Regions from separate parts of the Blautia sp. CAG:237 genome, predicted to be linked through region 2. Evidence: predicted binding sites of a transcription regulator. Region 2 holds the regulator's gene; each other region holds the start of a gene.
The links. Region 2 encodes Rex, which represses fermentation and respiration genes when NADH is low (regulators of the CRP and FNR family bind a similar motif). Its sites were predicted from a motif close to ATTGTTAANTANTTAACAAT; they were not measured.
Positions count from the first base shown of each region.

Region 1: the regulator Rex is predicted to act here: its motif matches at 2,446-2,465, upstream of adhE (bifunctional acetaldehyde-CoA/alcohol dehydrogenase).
Region 3: the regulator Rex is predicted to act here: its motif matches at 2,217-2,236, upstream of QZL69_RS06975 (4Fe-4S dicluster domain-containing protein).

Region 1 is NZ_FR886712.1:77,163-81,956, forward strand. It holds gene adhE (bifunctional acetaldehyde-CoA/alcohol dehydrogenase) at 1-2,316, opposite strand, end outside; gene QZL69_RS04760 (GTP pyrophosphokinase) at 2,823-3,524, shown strand; gene QZL69_RS04765 (pyridoxal phosphate-dependent aminotransferase) at 3,670-4,794, opposite strand, start outside.
Region 2 is NZ_FR886748.1:5,991-10,784, reverse strand. It holds gene alr (alanine racemase) at 1-193, opposite strand, end outside; gene QZL69_RS09820 (bifunctional ADP-dependent NAD(P)H-hydrate dehydratase/NAD(P)H-hydrate epimerase) at 251-1,843, opposite strand; gene QZL69_RS09815 (redox-sensing transcriptional repressor Rex) at 1,937-2,593, opposite strand; gene abc-f (ribosomal protection-like ABC-F family protein) at 2,752-4,674, shown strand; gene QZL69_RS09805 (NADP-dependent isocitrate dehydrogenase) at 4,717-4,794, opposite strand, start outside.
Region 3 is NZ_FR886730.1:2,342-7,135, forward strand. It holds gene QZL69_RS06970 (glucosaminidase domain-containing protein) at 1-100, shown strand, start outside; gene QZL69_RS06975 (4Fe-4S dicluster domain-containing protein) at 555-2,060, opposite strand; gene QZL69_RS06980 (complex I 24 kDa subunit family protein) at 2,419-2,901, shown strand; gene QZL69_RS06985 (NADH-ubiquinone oxidoreductase-F iron-sulfur binding region domain-containing protein) at 2,901-4,772, shown strand; gene QZL69_RS06990 ([FeFe] hydrogenase, group A) at 4,786-4,794, shown strand, end outside.

The sequences.
Region 1 (4,794 bases), on a different contig from region 2:
ATACTGCGGGAAAGTACCCATCTTAGCCGGAACTTCTGCTGCATTGTAGCGCATAACATCTGTAAGTACCAGAGCGTTTGCGATACCGTGCGGGATGTGATGGAAAGCGCCCAGTTTGTGAGCCAGGGAGTGGTTTACTCCGAGGAATGCATTTGCAAATGCCATACCAGCCATGCAGGAAGCATTTGCCATATGATCTCTTGCCTCTACATCGTTTCCGTTTCTGTATGCTCTTGGCAGATAATCAAATACCAGTTTGATTGCACGGAGTGCAAGACCGTCTGTGTAGTCAGAAGCCATCATGGATACATATGCCTCAAGAGCATGTGTCATAACGTCGATACCAGAAGCACTTGTCAGTCCTTTTGGTGCACTCATCATGTTGTCTGTATCTACGATCGCCATATCCGGTAACAGTTCGTAGTCAGCCAGAGGCCATTTGATTCCTGTTTCTTTGTCTGTGATGATGGCGAAAGGTGTTACCTCAGAACCTGTACCGGAAGATGTAGGTACGGCGATGAAGTAAGCTTTTTTACCCATTTTCGGGAATGTATAGATTCTCTTACGGATATCCATGAAGTCCATTGCCATATCATCGAAGTCTGCATCCGGGTTTTCATAGAGAACCCACATGATCTTACCAGCATCCATTGCGGATCCACCACCCATTGCGATGATGCAGTCTGGTTCGAATGCACGCATTGCTGCAGCACCTGCTCTTGCAGAAGCGAGGGACGGGTCTGGTTCTACATCAGAGAAGCATGTATGAACGATTCCCATTTCGTCAAGTTTGTCTTCGATCTTCTTGGTGTATCCATTCTTGTAAAGGAAGGAGTCAGTTACGATGAAGCAGCGTTTTTTGCCCATCACGTTTTTCAGCTCATCAAGAGCAACCGGCAGGCAGCCTTTTTTGAAGTAAACTTTTTCCGGGGTTCTCATCCAGAGCATGTTCTCTCTCCTCTCAGCAACAGTCTTGATATTGATCAGGTGTTTAACACCAACGTTTTCAGATACAGAGTTTCCACCCCAGGAACCGCATCCAAGTGTCAGAGACGGAGCGAGTTTAAAGTTGTAGAGATCTCCGATACCACCCTGAGAAGATGGAGTGTTGATCAGGATACGGCAGGTCTTCATTGCTGCTGCATGTTTTGCCATCTTTTCTTTCTCATTTACGTTGATGTACAGAGAAGATGTATGTCCATATCCACCGTCAGCTACCAGCTGTTCTGCTTTTGCGATAGCTTCGTCGAAGGTTTTTGCCTTGTACATTGCAAGTACAGGAGAAAGTTTCTCGTGTGCGAACTCTTCGCTGATATCTACAGATTCTACTTCACCGATCAGGATCTTGGTTTCTGCCGGAACAGTAACTCCTGCCATCTCAGCGATCGTAGCTGCTTTCTGTCCAACGATCTTGGCATTCAGTGCACCGTTGATCAGGATTGTTTTTCTTACTTTTTCGATTTCGTCTTTCTTAAGGAAGTAGCATCCTCTGTACTGGAACTCTTCTTTTACTGCTTTGTAAATGCCTTCAAGAACAGTTACGGACTGCTCAGAAGCACAGATCATACCATTATCAAATGTTTTGGAATGGATGATGGAGTTTACTGCAAGACGGACATCTGCTGTGTCGTCGATGATAACCGGTGTATTTCCGGCTCCAACACCAAGTGCCGGTTTTCCGGAGGAGTATGCTGCTTTAACCATTCCAGGACCACCTGTTGCAAGAATGATGTCAGCTTCCTTCATTACGAGGTTTGTAAGCTCAAGGCTTGGTACATCGATCCAGCCAATGATTCCTTCCGGAGCACCTGCTTTTACTGCTGCTTCAAGAACAACTTTGGCAGCTTCAATAGTGCTTCCTTTTGCACGTGGATGTGGGCTGATGATGATTGCGTTTCTTGTCTTCAGAGCGATCAGGGTTTTGAAGATTGCTGTGGAAGTCGGGTTTGTTGTCGGGATAACTGCTGCGATCAGACCGATCGGTTCTGCAATTTTCTTGATTCCATAAACCGGATCTTCTTCCAGTACACCACAGGTCTTGGTGTTTTTGTATGCATTGTAGATGTACTCTGCTGCGTAATGGTTCTTGATGACTTTATCTTCTACGATACCCATTCCTGTTTCTTCAACGGCTGCTTTTGCAAGCGGAATACGGGCTTTGTCTGCTGCTGTTGCGGCTGCTTTGAAGATCTTATCTACCTGCTCCTGAGTATAGGTAGCAAAAATTTTCTGAGCTTCTTTCATCGCAGCGATCTTGGCTTCAAGTGCCTCTGGAGTGTCGATAATTGCCGGGATGTGGGTTTCTTTCTTTGCCATTTCTGAATCCTCCTGTTTTCCTCTTGTGATTTGATTCTTTCTGGTTTTAGTAGTGTGTTTGATGGTTGTGTGTGTTAATGAATTAACGTTAATTATTTATCAATCTTGCTGATGAGGTTATTATATTAGATTGTTAATCATTTGTCAATATATTTTAACCACCTAAAAAATCCACTAAATCCCTTTTTATTTATTCTTTTTATGTAATTTACACAACTATGCCCGGGGCATTTTTGTATATGTTTATTATATTTTATGGTCACTTATTTTGCAATTTATTTTCATATGGTATTTTATATAAGTTTTTTTGTTTTTCTCTGTATAAATTAGTTATTTTGTATATAATAGAATAATGCACCAGAATATATTGTCATATTCCTATTTTATCCTGCATAGATTAGAGGATAAGAGATGACACAGAACTATTCCCTGTTCTGCGCTTCTCTTCTGTTTTACTTTCTTTTAACATGATCAATCTACAGATTTATTATTGAAGGAGTATTCTAATGGGAAGCGGTAATGCAATACGGGTAACAGAACCAGAAACATTCACACTGATACAATTAGAGGAAGAAAGACAGAAATTGAAAAAGAAAGAACTATTAAAGAATATGCTGACCGACAGCGAGTTCAGCATCCAGGGACAATGTGCCATCAATCTTATGATGACCAAGATCGATATCATCAACACTTTTCTGCTGATGAAGACCGGACGAAACTACATACAGATGAAGACCGGACGACTCAAGAGCTACGACAGTGTCTGCAAGAAAATGCAGAAAAAAGGCCTCGATATGAATTTCGCGCAGGCAGTGGAGAAGATCAACGACCTGATCGGGGTCCGTGCTGTGTGCGCTTATGTGGACGATATCTACAAGGTGGCTGACCTGATCCAGAAACAGCAGGACATCCGCATCATCAAGATCAAGGACTATATCAAGCAGCCCAAGAAATCCGGCTATCAGAGCCTGCATCTGATCCTGGAGATCGCAATTCCATTCCAGAATGAGAATCAATGGGTCAAACTGGAGCTTCAGCTCCGGACGGCTGCAATGGATTACTGGGCAAACCTCGACCACCAGCTCCGTTATAAGAGAGGTCAGAAACAGGCTGCCGTTATCAATGAGGAACTGCAGCAATGTGCCTCTATGATCAGCCAGCTCGATCAGAAGATGCTGGCGATCCGCAAGAAAATTGATAAGATCTGATATAATGCCATGTAAACGTAGACAGGAGCCTCTGCCTTGTATTTCTACAAGAGGGGCTCCTGTTTTTGTGGTTTTATCTAAAATCCTGTATAAATAGTGTTTTATATTGTTATTTTTTTGTCATTCTTTTGTTGTTTCATGTGGATTATTTGCCCAGTCCATACTCCGCAGCCAGTTTCTTAAACTCCGGAAGGGAATTCTGGATCGTCTCATAGGAAACACAGTATGCCAGCCTCACATATCCCGGGCAGGCAAAGGAGCTTCCCGGAACCATGAGGATATTGTATTTCTTGCCGGCCTCACAGAACTGTTTCTCATCTGCGATCGGAGATTTCACGAACAGGTAAAAAGCTCCCTGTGGTTTGATGCACTCAAATCCACATTCTGTCAGTCCATTGTAAAGTGCCAGACGGTTTCTGTCATAAGCTGCAACATCTACTTCTGCGTCTACGCATTTCTGGATGACTTTCTGCATCAGGGACGGTGCATTGACACTTCCGAGTACACGGTTTGCGATCGCTGCTGCTGTGATGACGGTTGCGCTGTCTTCCAACTCATCCGGAATGACCAGATAACCGATACGCTCACCCGGCAGAGACAGAGATTTACTGTAGGAATATCCTACAACCGTATTCTTGTAGTATTTCGTCAGATACGGAACTTCTACGCCGTCATAAGCCAGCTCTCTGTATGGCTCATCAGAAATCAGATAGATCACAGAACCGAACTCCTGCTGTTTTTTCTCCAGGATCGCTGCAAGTTCTTTGATAGTATCCTCGGAATAAACGACACCTGTCGGATTGTGCGGTGTATTTACGATCACTGCACGAGTGTTGACTGTAATTTTTTCTTCCAGTTCTTTAAGGTTCGGCTGAAAGGTCTCTGTGTTCGGTGAGATTTCCACAAGCTTGCCATCATAGTTGCGGACATATGCACCATATTCCAGGAAATACGGTGCAAAAACGATCACTTCCTCTCCAGGATTCAGGATCGTTTTGAGGATCACGTTCAGGCCACTGGCAGCACCAACAGTCATGATCAGATTATGTGCAGAAAAAGCAGTTTCGAAACGACGGTTCAGAGACTGTGCGATCGTCTCTCTGACATCCTCGAACCCGGCGTTACTCATATATCCATGAAGGACAGTCGGTTCTTCGTTGTTTACAAGATCTATGATTGCTTCGCGTACACAGTCCGGTGCCGGAACACTTGGATTTCCAAGGCTGAAGTCATAGACTTTGTCCGCACCGTACTTTGCTCGGAGACGGTT
Region 2 (4,794 bases):
CAACTGCAAATCCCCAGATATAGTCATAGTCTTCGATCAGACGTGCGATCGCCTCTGCGCCATGTCCATATCCGTCTGCCTTGATGACAGCAACGATCTTGGTACCCTTGGCAATGTTTTTCTTCATCTCTGCAAAGTTATGTGCGATCGCATCCAGGGATACGACGGCCTTTACTCTTTCGAATTTTTTCATGATCTTTATCTCCTTACTGCGTAATGCAATTATTTTTATCTGGATTTTTGAAACTTATCAGAGTTCCTGCATAGTTTCTCTGTCTTTAAGAACTTTCGCCGCTGCCCGCGCAATGTCTCCGGCTTTCATTCCGTAAGTGCCTTTTTCCTCGACAGCCTTATCTCCTGCCAGCCCGTGAAGGAATACGCCAAAAGCCGCCTGCTTTGCCAGATCCACCGTATTCTCCGGATCTGAACGGAATGCACACAGAACCCCTGCCAGGATCCCCGACAGGACATCCCCGCTTCCCGCAGTCGCCATTCCTGGATTCCCGCTTTGATTGATCCAGCAAAAATCCCTCTTCGGATCTGCAACAACAGTCACTGCATCTTTGAGCACACAGACCACGCCATTTTCCCTTGCAAAATTCGATGCTGTCCAAATGAGATTTTGCTGAATTTCCGGTATGGAGAGTGCCCGATCCGCTGCTTCTGAAAACAATCCGCTATTTTTAGAAGTCATAAAATTTTCACTCAGCCGACTCGTCTCGCCAAGATGCGGCGTACAGATCACCTGGCTGTGCTGAAGATATTTCTTCCACTCCGGATGTTTCGAGAGCAGGTTCAGTCCATCCGCATCCATGATCACAGGTTTCCCCATTCTCTGCGCATGGGCAAGATAAAATTCTGTTTTCCGTGCACTTTTCTCAGACTGTCCAAGTCCTGGTCCGATCACCACAATGTCGCACCAGTGCATTGCATTAACCCATGCTTCGTTGCCGCCAGCATCATCTGCAAACATCGCCTCCGGAAGAAGCGTCTGCAGTGGAATGCGATTCTCCTCATCCGTCAGGATCTTGACCATCCCGGCTCCGGCAGCGAAGGCGCCCTCTGCACAGAGATACGCTGCCCCGCACATTCCTTTGCTTCCGGCAACGACAAGAACCTTGCCAAACGTACCCTTGTTCCCATTCGCGGCGCGCAGAGGAAGCTTCTGGAGATCTTTTTTCTCAAGTGCCGCTTTCTGTGTCGGAAGATCCGGATTCTCGTAGATGCCGACATCTGCTACAACAATTTTTCCCGCAAAATTTTTGCCTGGATAAAAACACAAGCCTGTTTTACGGAATGCAAACGTCACCGTCAGATCCGCACGAAATGCGATTCCAAGCTCTCTGCCCGTGTTGCTGCATACCCCGGACGGCAGATCTACCGCCACTTTCCATGCAGAAACCTCGTTCAAAGCCTGAATGACTTCTCTGTATTTTCCTTCGATCGAGCGGTCAAGCCCAACGCCGAAGATGGCATCTACTATAGTAGTATATTCTCCTGCTGCCAGGTTATTCACCAGAGGAACCTGATAATTCTCTGCGATCTTAAGCTGGCGGCGTGTTTCCTTTGTGCGGTGATCCGGATTTCCGAGCATATAGATTTCCGCGTTATATCCATGCAGATGCAGGATCCTGGCGATCGCGACTCCGTCTCCGCCGTTGTTCCCGCCTCCGCAGACGCACAAGATCCGCTGTTTCTGTGACATTTCCGCAAAATGTCCTTCCATTGCATCCACAACAGCCAGTGCCGCCCGTTCCATCAGCACACAGGACGGAACTCCCATTCCGGTAATGGTGCAGCCATCCAGTGCTTTCATTTCCGATCCGCCTACAATTCGTTTCATCTGATATCTCCTCGATATACGATACAAAGCAAAAAGCTGTTACGCAGCCGCCTTCATTAAGGAGCCGGGTAACAGCCTCTTGCTGTCCTCATGTTATGATTGCTGCTCTTCCACGTGTTCCTGACGATATTGACTGAGATTGTAAGATAACGTCATCAGACTCTCAGAAAGATGTACGTTCTCTACAATGACATCCTCCGGAGTCTCCAGATCGATATGTGCAAAATTCCAGATTGCCTTGATACCATTCTCGATCAGGATATCTGCCATATCCTTCGCCTTGTTCTTCGGCAGTGTGAGAATCGCAATCTCAATATTCTTCTCTCTGAGGAAGAATGGGAGATTACTGATCATCTGGATCTCAATTCCACGGACCGCGATGCCCTCCAGTACCGGATTGACATCAAAAATCCCTTCCAGCTTAAAGCCACGTTTTTCAAAGTCAACGTAATTGGCAAGTGCCTGTCCAAGATTACCGGCACCGATGATGATCATCGGATGTACCTCATCCAGTCCAAGGATCTTACCGATTTCTGTATAGAGATATTTCACATTATAACCGTATCCCTGCTGCCCAAATCCTCCAAAATTATTCAAATCCTGGCGGATCTGCGATGCTGTGACACGCATTTTCTTACTAAGATCATTGGAAGATATACGTTCAACATTGTCTTCCAGTAACTCGCCAAGATAGCGATAATACCGGGGCAGTCTCTTAATTACAGCTTTTGATATCTGTTTTGCTTCCACCGTTGTCCCCTCCTTATACTTTCCTGTTAATTATACCGAAATGTTATTTTATTGTCAATCAATGTTGTCAAATCTATACAATTTTTGAGGAAATTTCCTTTACAAAGCCATCATTTAACCTTATAATCATAGCGTATATTGACTTTGGAGGAATATTTATGATTTTATCGTGTCAGGGCATCAGCAAATCTTTTGGCGAAAAAGTCATTTTGAACGATGCCTCATTTCATATAGAAGAGCGTGAAAAAGCCGCTCTCATCGGCAACAACGGAGCAGGTAAGACAACCCTTCTCCGTATTATAATGAATGAAATTTCTGCGGATTCCGGTCAGGTCGTTCTGATGAAGGACAAGAAGATCGGTTATCTCGCACAGTATCAGGATGTCAGCGGACACCGCACCGTCTATGAGGAACTGCTCACAACCAAGCAGTACATCATCGACATGGAAGACCGCATGCGTGCGATCGAAGTCCAGATGAAAAACGCTTCCGGCGAGGAACTTGACCGTCTGATGAACACCTACACCCGCCTGACCCACGAATTTGAGCTGGAAAACGGCTATGCCTACAAGAGCGAGCTGATGGGTGTCCTCAAGGGTCTTGGCTTTACGGACGAAGATTTTGCCAAACAGGTCGAAACTCTCTCCGGTGGACAGAAGACCCGTGTCGCTCTTGGTAAACTCCTGATCTCCAAGCCGGACATTCTTCTCCTCGATGAGCCGACCAACCACCTCGACATGGAGAGTATTTCCTGGCTGGAAACTTATCTTCTGAATTATCCGGGTGCTGTATTTATCGTCTCCCATGACCGTTATTTCCTTGATAAAGTTGTAACGAAGGTCATTGAGATCGATGCCGCCCAGGTCCGCATGTACAGTGGCAATTACTCCGCTTACGCCGAAAAGAAAGCACAGCTTCGTGACGCACAGTACAAGGCTTACCTTAACCAGCAGAGAGACATCAAGCACCAGGAAGCCGTCATCGTCAAGCTGAAATCCTTCAACCGTGAGAAATCCATCCGCCGCGCAGAAAGCCGTGAAAAAATGCTCGGTAAGATCCAGCGGATCGAGAAACCGACCGAGGTCCAGAGCCAGATGCGGCTTTCTCTGGAACCGAGAGTTGTCAGTGGAAACGATGTTCTCACGGTAGAAGAACTTTCCAAGAGCTTTCCGGAGCAGACACTTTTTACCGATATCTCTTTCCAGATCAAACGTGGTGAGCGCGTTGCCCTGATTGGAAACAACGGTACCGGCAAGACGACCATGCTCAAGATCCTCAACGATCTTATCCCGGCAGACTCAGGAACTTTTTCCCTGGGCTCCAAGGTTCAGATCGGATATTATGACCAGGAACACCATGTACTCCACGCGGAGAAGACGATCTTTGAGGAAATTTCCGATACTTACCCGACACTTACCGAGACAGAGATTCGAAACATGCTCGCCGCCTTCCTCTTTACCGGTGATGATGTTTTCAAAGTGATCTCCTCTCTCTCCGGTGGTGAGCGCGGCCGTGTTTCCCTCGCGAAGCTGATGCTCTCCGAGGCAAACTTCCTGATCCTCGATGAGCCGACCAACCACCTTGATATCGCTTCCAAAGAAATCCTCGAAGAAGCGCTGAACAGTTACACCGGTACGGTCTTTTATGTTTCTCATGACCGATATTTCATCAACCAGACCGCGACCAGGATCCTGGAACTGACCAATCAGGCCGTTGTCAACTATATCGGTGATTACGATTACTACCTTGAGAAAAAAGAAGAACTCACTGAGAAATACGCTCCGGTGCAGCAGGAAACTGTAACTGTGCAGGAAACCGCACCAGCCACAGCATCTGAAGGAAAGCTCACCTGGCAGCAGCAGAAAGAAGAACAGGCACGTAAGCGTAAGCAGGAAGCAGAACTTAAGAAAACAGAAGCGCGGATCGAAGAACTCGAAACCCGCGATAAAGAAATCGATGAAACACTGGTTCTCCCGGATGTCTGCACCAACGTCGGACGCTGTGCAGAACTCAGCCGCGAAAAAGACAAAATCCAACAAGAACTTGAAGAACTCTACGAAAAATGGGAAACCCTGGCGTAATGCCTTGGGTTTCCCATTTTTATCTTTTGATGTATTTTTAAATTAAAGTAATGTATCCAGAGTCTCTCTGATCGCAAGGATAAACTGCTCGCTGTTCAGTACGGTCGGATTCTCAATGCT
Region 3 (4,794 bases), on a different contig from region 2:
GCTTGGACAGCAGGAAAATCCCAATGGAGGCGGCTGGGCCGCCGGAGCAAACTACGGGGAGAAATTGCTCAAGCTACTGAGCGATCTCAAGGAGGAGTAAGTGAGATGTTTGACATCTCCTTATATCCTCTTTTCTTTTTGGGCAAAAACCAAAACCGCAAAGTGGACGTGGCCCGTCCCCTCTGCACACCCCTGGGCTTTTGGGAAAAACATCGGCATTGGTTTTGGTGTGGGGAAGCATTTTGGTAGCGTGGTATGGAGCCTGGATATCGCGTGGGGGAAATCTCCCCCAAAAATCCACCTTGACTCAGGGAGTCCCTCCAAATCCCCAACCTATTCAAACGAAAATCTCCCGGCCTGGACCACCAGGAAAATTTTTCACAATCCTCGACCAAAAAACAAAATTCCCGTCAAACACCCAGCCCAGGGTGTGCAGAGGGACGGGCGACGTCCCTTTGCAGTTTACCTTGCTTCCCAAAAGCGAAAAAAGAGCCCGGGGAATACATTCCCCAGGCAAAAAAAAGTTTTTTACACTTGCTTTTTCCAAAAAAATCTCAAGAAAGCTTAATTTCCTTCAATTCTTTCGCCGGCAGTTTCTTAGAAGAACCTGCCACAAACTTCTTAAGCGCCTTAGAAGACTTCGCAATCGGCACATTCGTACCAGCACCGCCCATACATCCACCAGGACAAGCCATACCCTCGATCATACAGCCCTTAAGTTTCCCGGCTTTCGCCAAAGCCAGCATCTTCTTACACTCTGCCAGGCTCTCTGCATGCTCAATATGCACCGGAACTTCCGGATAATATTCCTTCAGACAGGCCTCGATCGCACCTGCAACACCACCTGCGACCGCATATCCACGTCCGGCGGCAGTAGCATCATGCAGGGAACCTTCGTCTTCAAAGGAAGCCGGCTCGATCTCACGCGCATCAAACATCGCATCCAGTTCCTCAAAAGTCAAAACAAAATCCACATCACTTCGCACAGTACGGCGCATCGCTTCCAGTTTCTTGGAAGCACAAGGTCCAATGAAGACAACCTTCGCATCCGGATCATCCTGCTTTACCTTACGTGCAGTGGCAACCATAGGAGTCAGCTCCTGTGAGATATTGTCGATCATGGTCGGGAAGAATTTCTTTGCCATCATGGACCAGGACGGACAGCAGGAAGTCAGAAGGAACGGAAGATTTCCTGTTGCAACCTCATGTGCATAATGATGTGCCTCAGAGATCGCACCGACATCCGCACCAAACGCAACCTCATGAACATCAGAAAAACCAAGAACCTGCAGAGCTGTCTTGAATTTGCCAGGGGTCACATCATCACCAAACTGGCCGATATAAGCCGGTGCAACGATCGCAACGATCTTATCGCCGTTACGAAGCGCATGCGCAAGCTGGAAGATCTGAGATTTATCAGAGATCGCACCGAACGGACAGCTTACCATACACATACCACAGGAAACACACTTGTCATCCAGGATGTTCGCACGCCCCTGCTCATCACTTCCGATCGCCTTGACACCACATGCCTGCTCGCACGGGCGCACGTTGTGGGAGATTGCATCATAAGGACAGGCTGCTTTACATTTTCCGCATTTAATACATTTTTCCTGATCGATAAAAGACTTTCCGTCCTTCATAGAGATCGCGCCCTTCGGACAGACCTGCATACATGGATGGGCAACACATCCGCGGCACATGTTGCTGACAATGTATTTGTTCGGAGGACAGGCTGCACATGCAGACGGGATCACCTGCATAAGAGGCGGCTCATAATATTTCTCATTGATATTGCTGGCAGCAAGACCGTCGGTCAGATGGACCGCCTTGCTTTCCGGGCGAAGAGAAAGACCCATGGCGAGACGGACTCTTTCGCTTGCAACGGCCCGTTCTCTGTAAATACTCTCACGGTACTGGGCAGTTTCACTGACGATATTGTACGGGATGGATTCAATATCATGGATCAGGCTTTCGTCAGAAGATTCAAATCCGGCCTTTGCCACTTCAGTATAAACCTGGTGTCGGATCTCTCTGACTGGGGTATCATAATTTCGCATATCTATTTCATCTCCTTAAATAAGAAAAATTTTCATCTACCGCTCCCTATAATATAGGAAAGAATTCCCAAAATCAATCTGAAAATGCAAAATTCCTGTACTTTTCGAAGCACACAAGAGAAACAAAATGAGAAACACTTTACTATAGCAAAATAGATTGATAAAAAATTATAAAATCTGTTAAAAAACACACAATAATACGAAAAACATAAAAAACTTGAATAAATTAATTCAATTTCCCTATATTTCACTTGTATAATTTGACTGCTTAATGTATAATAAAATACAACAAGACTGTGTAAATTATACAAAATAATAGGCGCAGACAAAAGCAAATTTTTAACAAGGAGGGAATTGAATGTTAGATCAGTCTTATTACACGAAGACAGATGAGATCATCGAGCATTACGGACCGAAAGCAGCATCACTGATTCCGATCATGCAGGATATCCAGGCGGAGTACCGCTACCTGCCGGGAGAGCTTCTGACCTATGTTGCATCCAAGATTGGAGTGACCGAGGCGAAGGCATACAGCGTCGCTACTTTTTATGAGAACTTTTCCTTTGAGCCGAAAGGCAAATATGTGATCAAGGTTTGTGACGGAACTGCCTGTCATGTAAGGAAATCCGTTCCGGTCAAAGAAGCCCTTATGAAAGAGCTCGGTCTGAATGCGAAGAAGCACACCACAGACGATATGATGTTTACGATAGAAACAGTATCCTGTCTTGGTGCATGCGGTCTTGCACCGGTTATGACGGTTAATGACGAAGTGCATCCTAAGATGACCCCGGATCTGGCGATAGAAGTGATCCAGAACCTTAAAAAAGGAGGTGCCGAATGATGTTTTTACATAACAGAGAAGAACTTCAGGCATTACGCCAAAAGGCAGAAGCGGAACTGCACAGACAGAAAATACGTGTTCTTATCTGCGCAGGAACTGGATGTATTGCCAGCGGCTCCAAAGAAATTTATGAAAAAATGCACAATCTCGCAGAGATCAACGAGAATGTTTCTGTAGAATTCGAAGGTGAAGTTCCACATCCGGAGATCAAGAAGAGCGGATGCCATGGCTTCTGCGAAATGGGACCTCTGATGAGAATCGAACCTCTCGGAATCCTCTACATTAAGGTTAAACCAGAAGACTGCGAAGAAATCTATGAGAAAACTGTCTGTCAGGGGCAGCCTATCGAGCGGCTGCTTTACCATAAGGACGGACAGATATACCAGAGCGAAGAATCCATCCCGTTCTATGCCGGACAGATGCGTCTGGTACTTAAGAACTGTGGACATATCGACGCAGAGAATATCGAAGAATACATCGCAGTAGGCGGATATGCCGGTCTTGAAAAAGTCCTCTTCGAAATGACCAAAGAAGAAGGTCTTGACATGATAGAAGAAGCCAACCTTCGCGGAAGAGGCGGCGGCGGTTTCCCGGCAGGTAAGAAATGGAAACAGGTGGCACGTCAGAAAGAGACAGACCGTTATGTAGTATGTAATGGTGATGAGGGTGACCCGGGTGCGTTCATGGATCGAAGCATCATGGAAGGTGACCCGCATAAGATGCTGGAAGGTATGTTGATCGCTTCCTATCTGACAGGTGCACAGAACGCATACATCTATGTACGTGCTGAGTATCCGTTGGCAGTAGAGCGTCTGCGTATCGCGATCGCACAGGCAGAAGAACTTGGTCTGATCGGTGATAACGTTCTTGGTACAGATTTCTGTATCCATTTCCATATCAACCGTGGCGCCGGTGCGTTCGTATGTGGTGAAGGTTCTGCCCTTACCGCATCTATCGAAGGAAACAGAGGTATGCCGCGTGTAAAACCGCCGCGTACTGTAGAACATGGTCTTTTCAATAAACCGACCGTACTGAATAACGTTGAGACATACGCCAACGTACCAATGATCGTCACAAACGGCGCAGAATGGTACAAGAGCATCGGTACACCGGGAAGCCCGGGAACCAAGGCGTTTGCTCTTACCGGTAACGTAAATAACACAGGTCTGATCGAGGTACCAATGGGAACGACTCTCCGTACGATCATCTATGATATCGGCGGCGGACTCAAAGGAGATGCCGGATTTAAGGGTGTTCAGATCGGTGGACCGTCCGGAGGATGTCTGGTAGAGAAGCATCTGGATATTCCGCTTGACTTCGATTCTGTCAAGAAATACGATGCGATCATCGGTTCCGGTGGTCTGGTAGTTATGGATGAAAATACCTGTATGGTAGAAGTTGCCCGTTTCTTCATGAGCTTTACTCAGAGAGAATCCTGCGGTAAATGCGTTCCGTGCCGTGAGGGAACCAAGCGTATGCTTGAGATTCTCGAGAAGATCGTAGCAGGCAAGGGTGAGGAGAGCGATCTTGCAGAACTTTCCGAACTGGCAGAGATGGTTCGTGCCATGGCTCTGTGCGGACTTGGCAAGAGTGCTCCGCTTCCGGTCATCAGTACACTCAAAACCTTCCATGAAGAGTATGAAGAGCATATCAGGGATAAGAAGTGCCGTGCAAAAGTCTGCTCAGCACTGCGTAAATTTATCATCAATCCGGAATTTTGTATCGGCTGCGGCAAGTGTGCAAGAAACTGCCCGGCAGGAGCGATCACCGGAGCCAAGAAACAGCCTCATACCATTAACAATGATCTGTGTATCAAGTGCGGTGCATGTAAAGACAACTGTTCATTTGATGCCATCTATATTGAAGCATAGGGAGGGATAAAGTATGGGTACA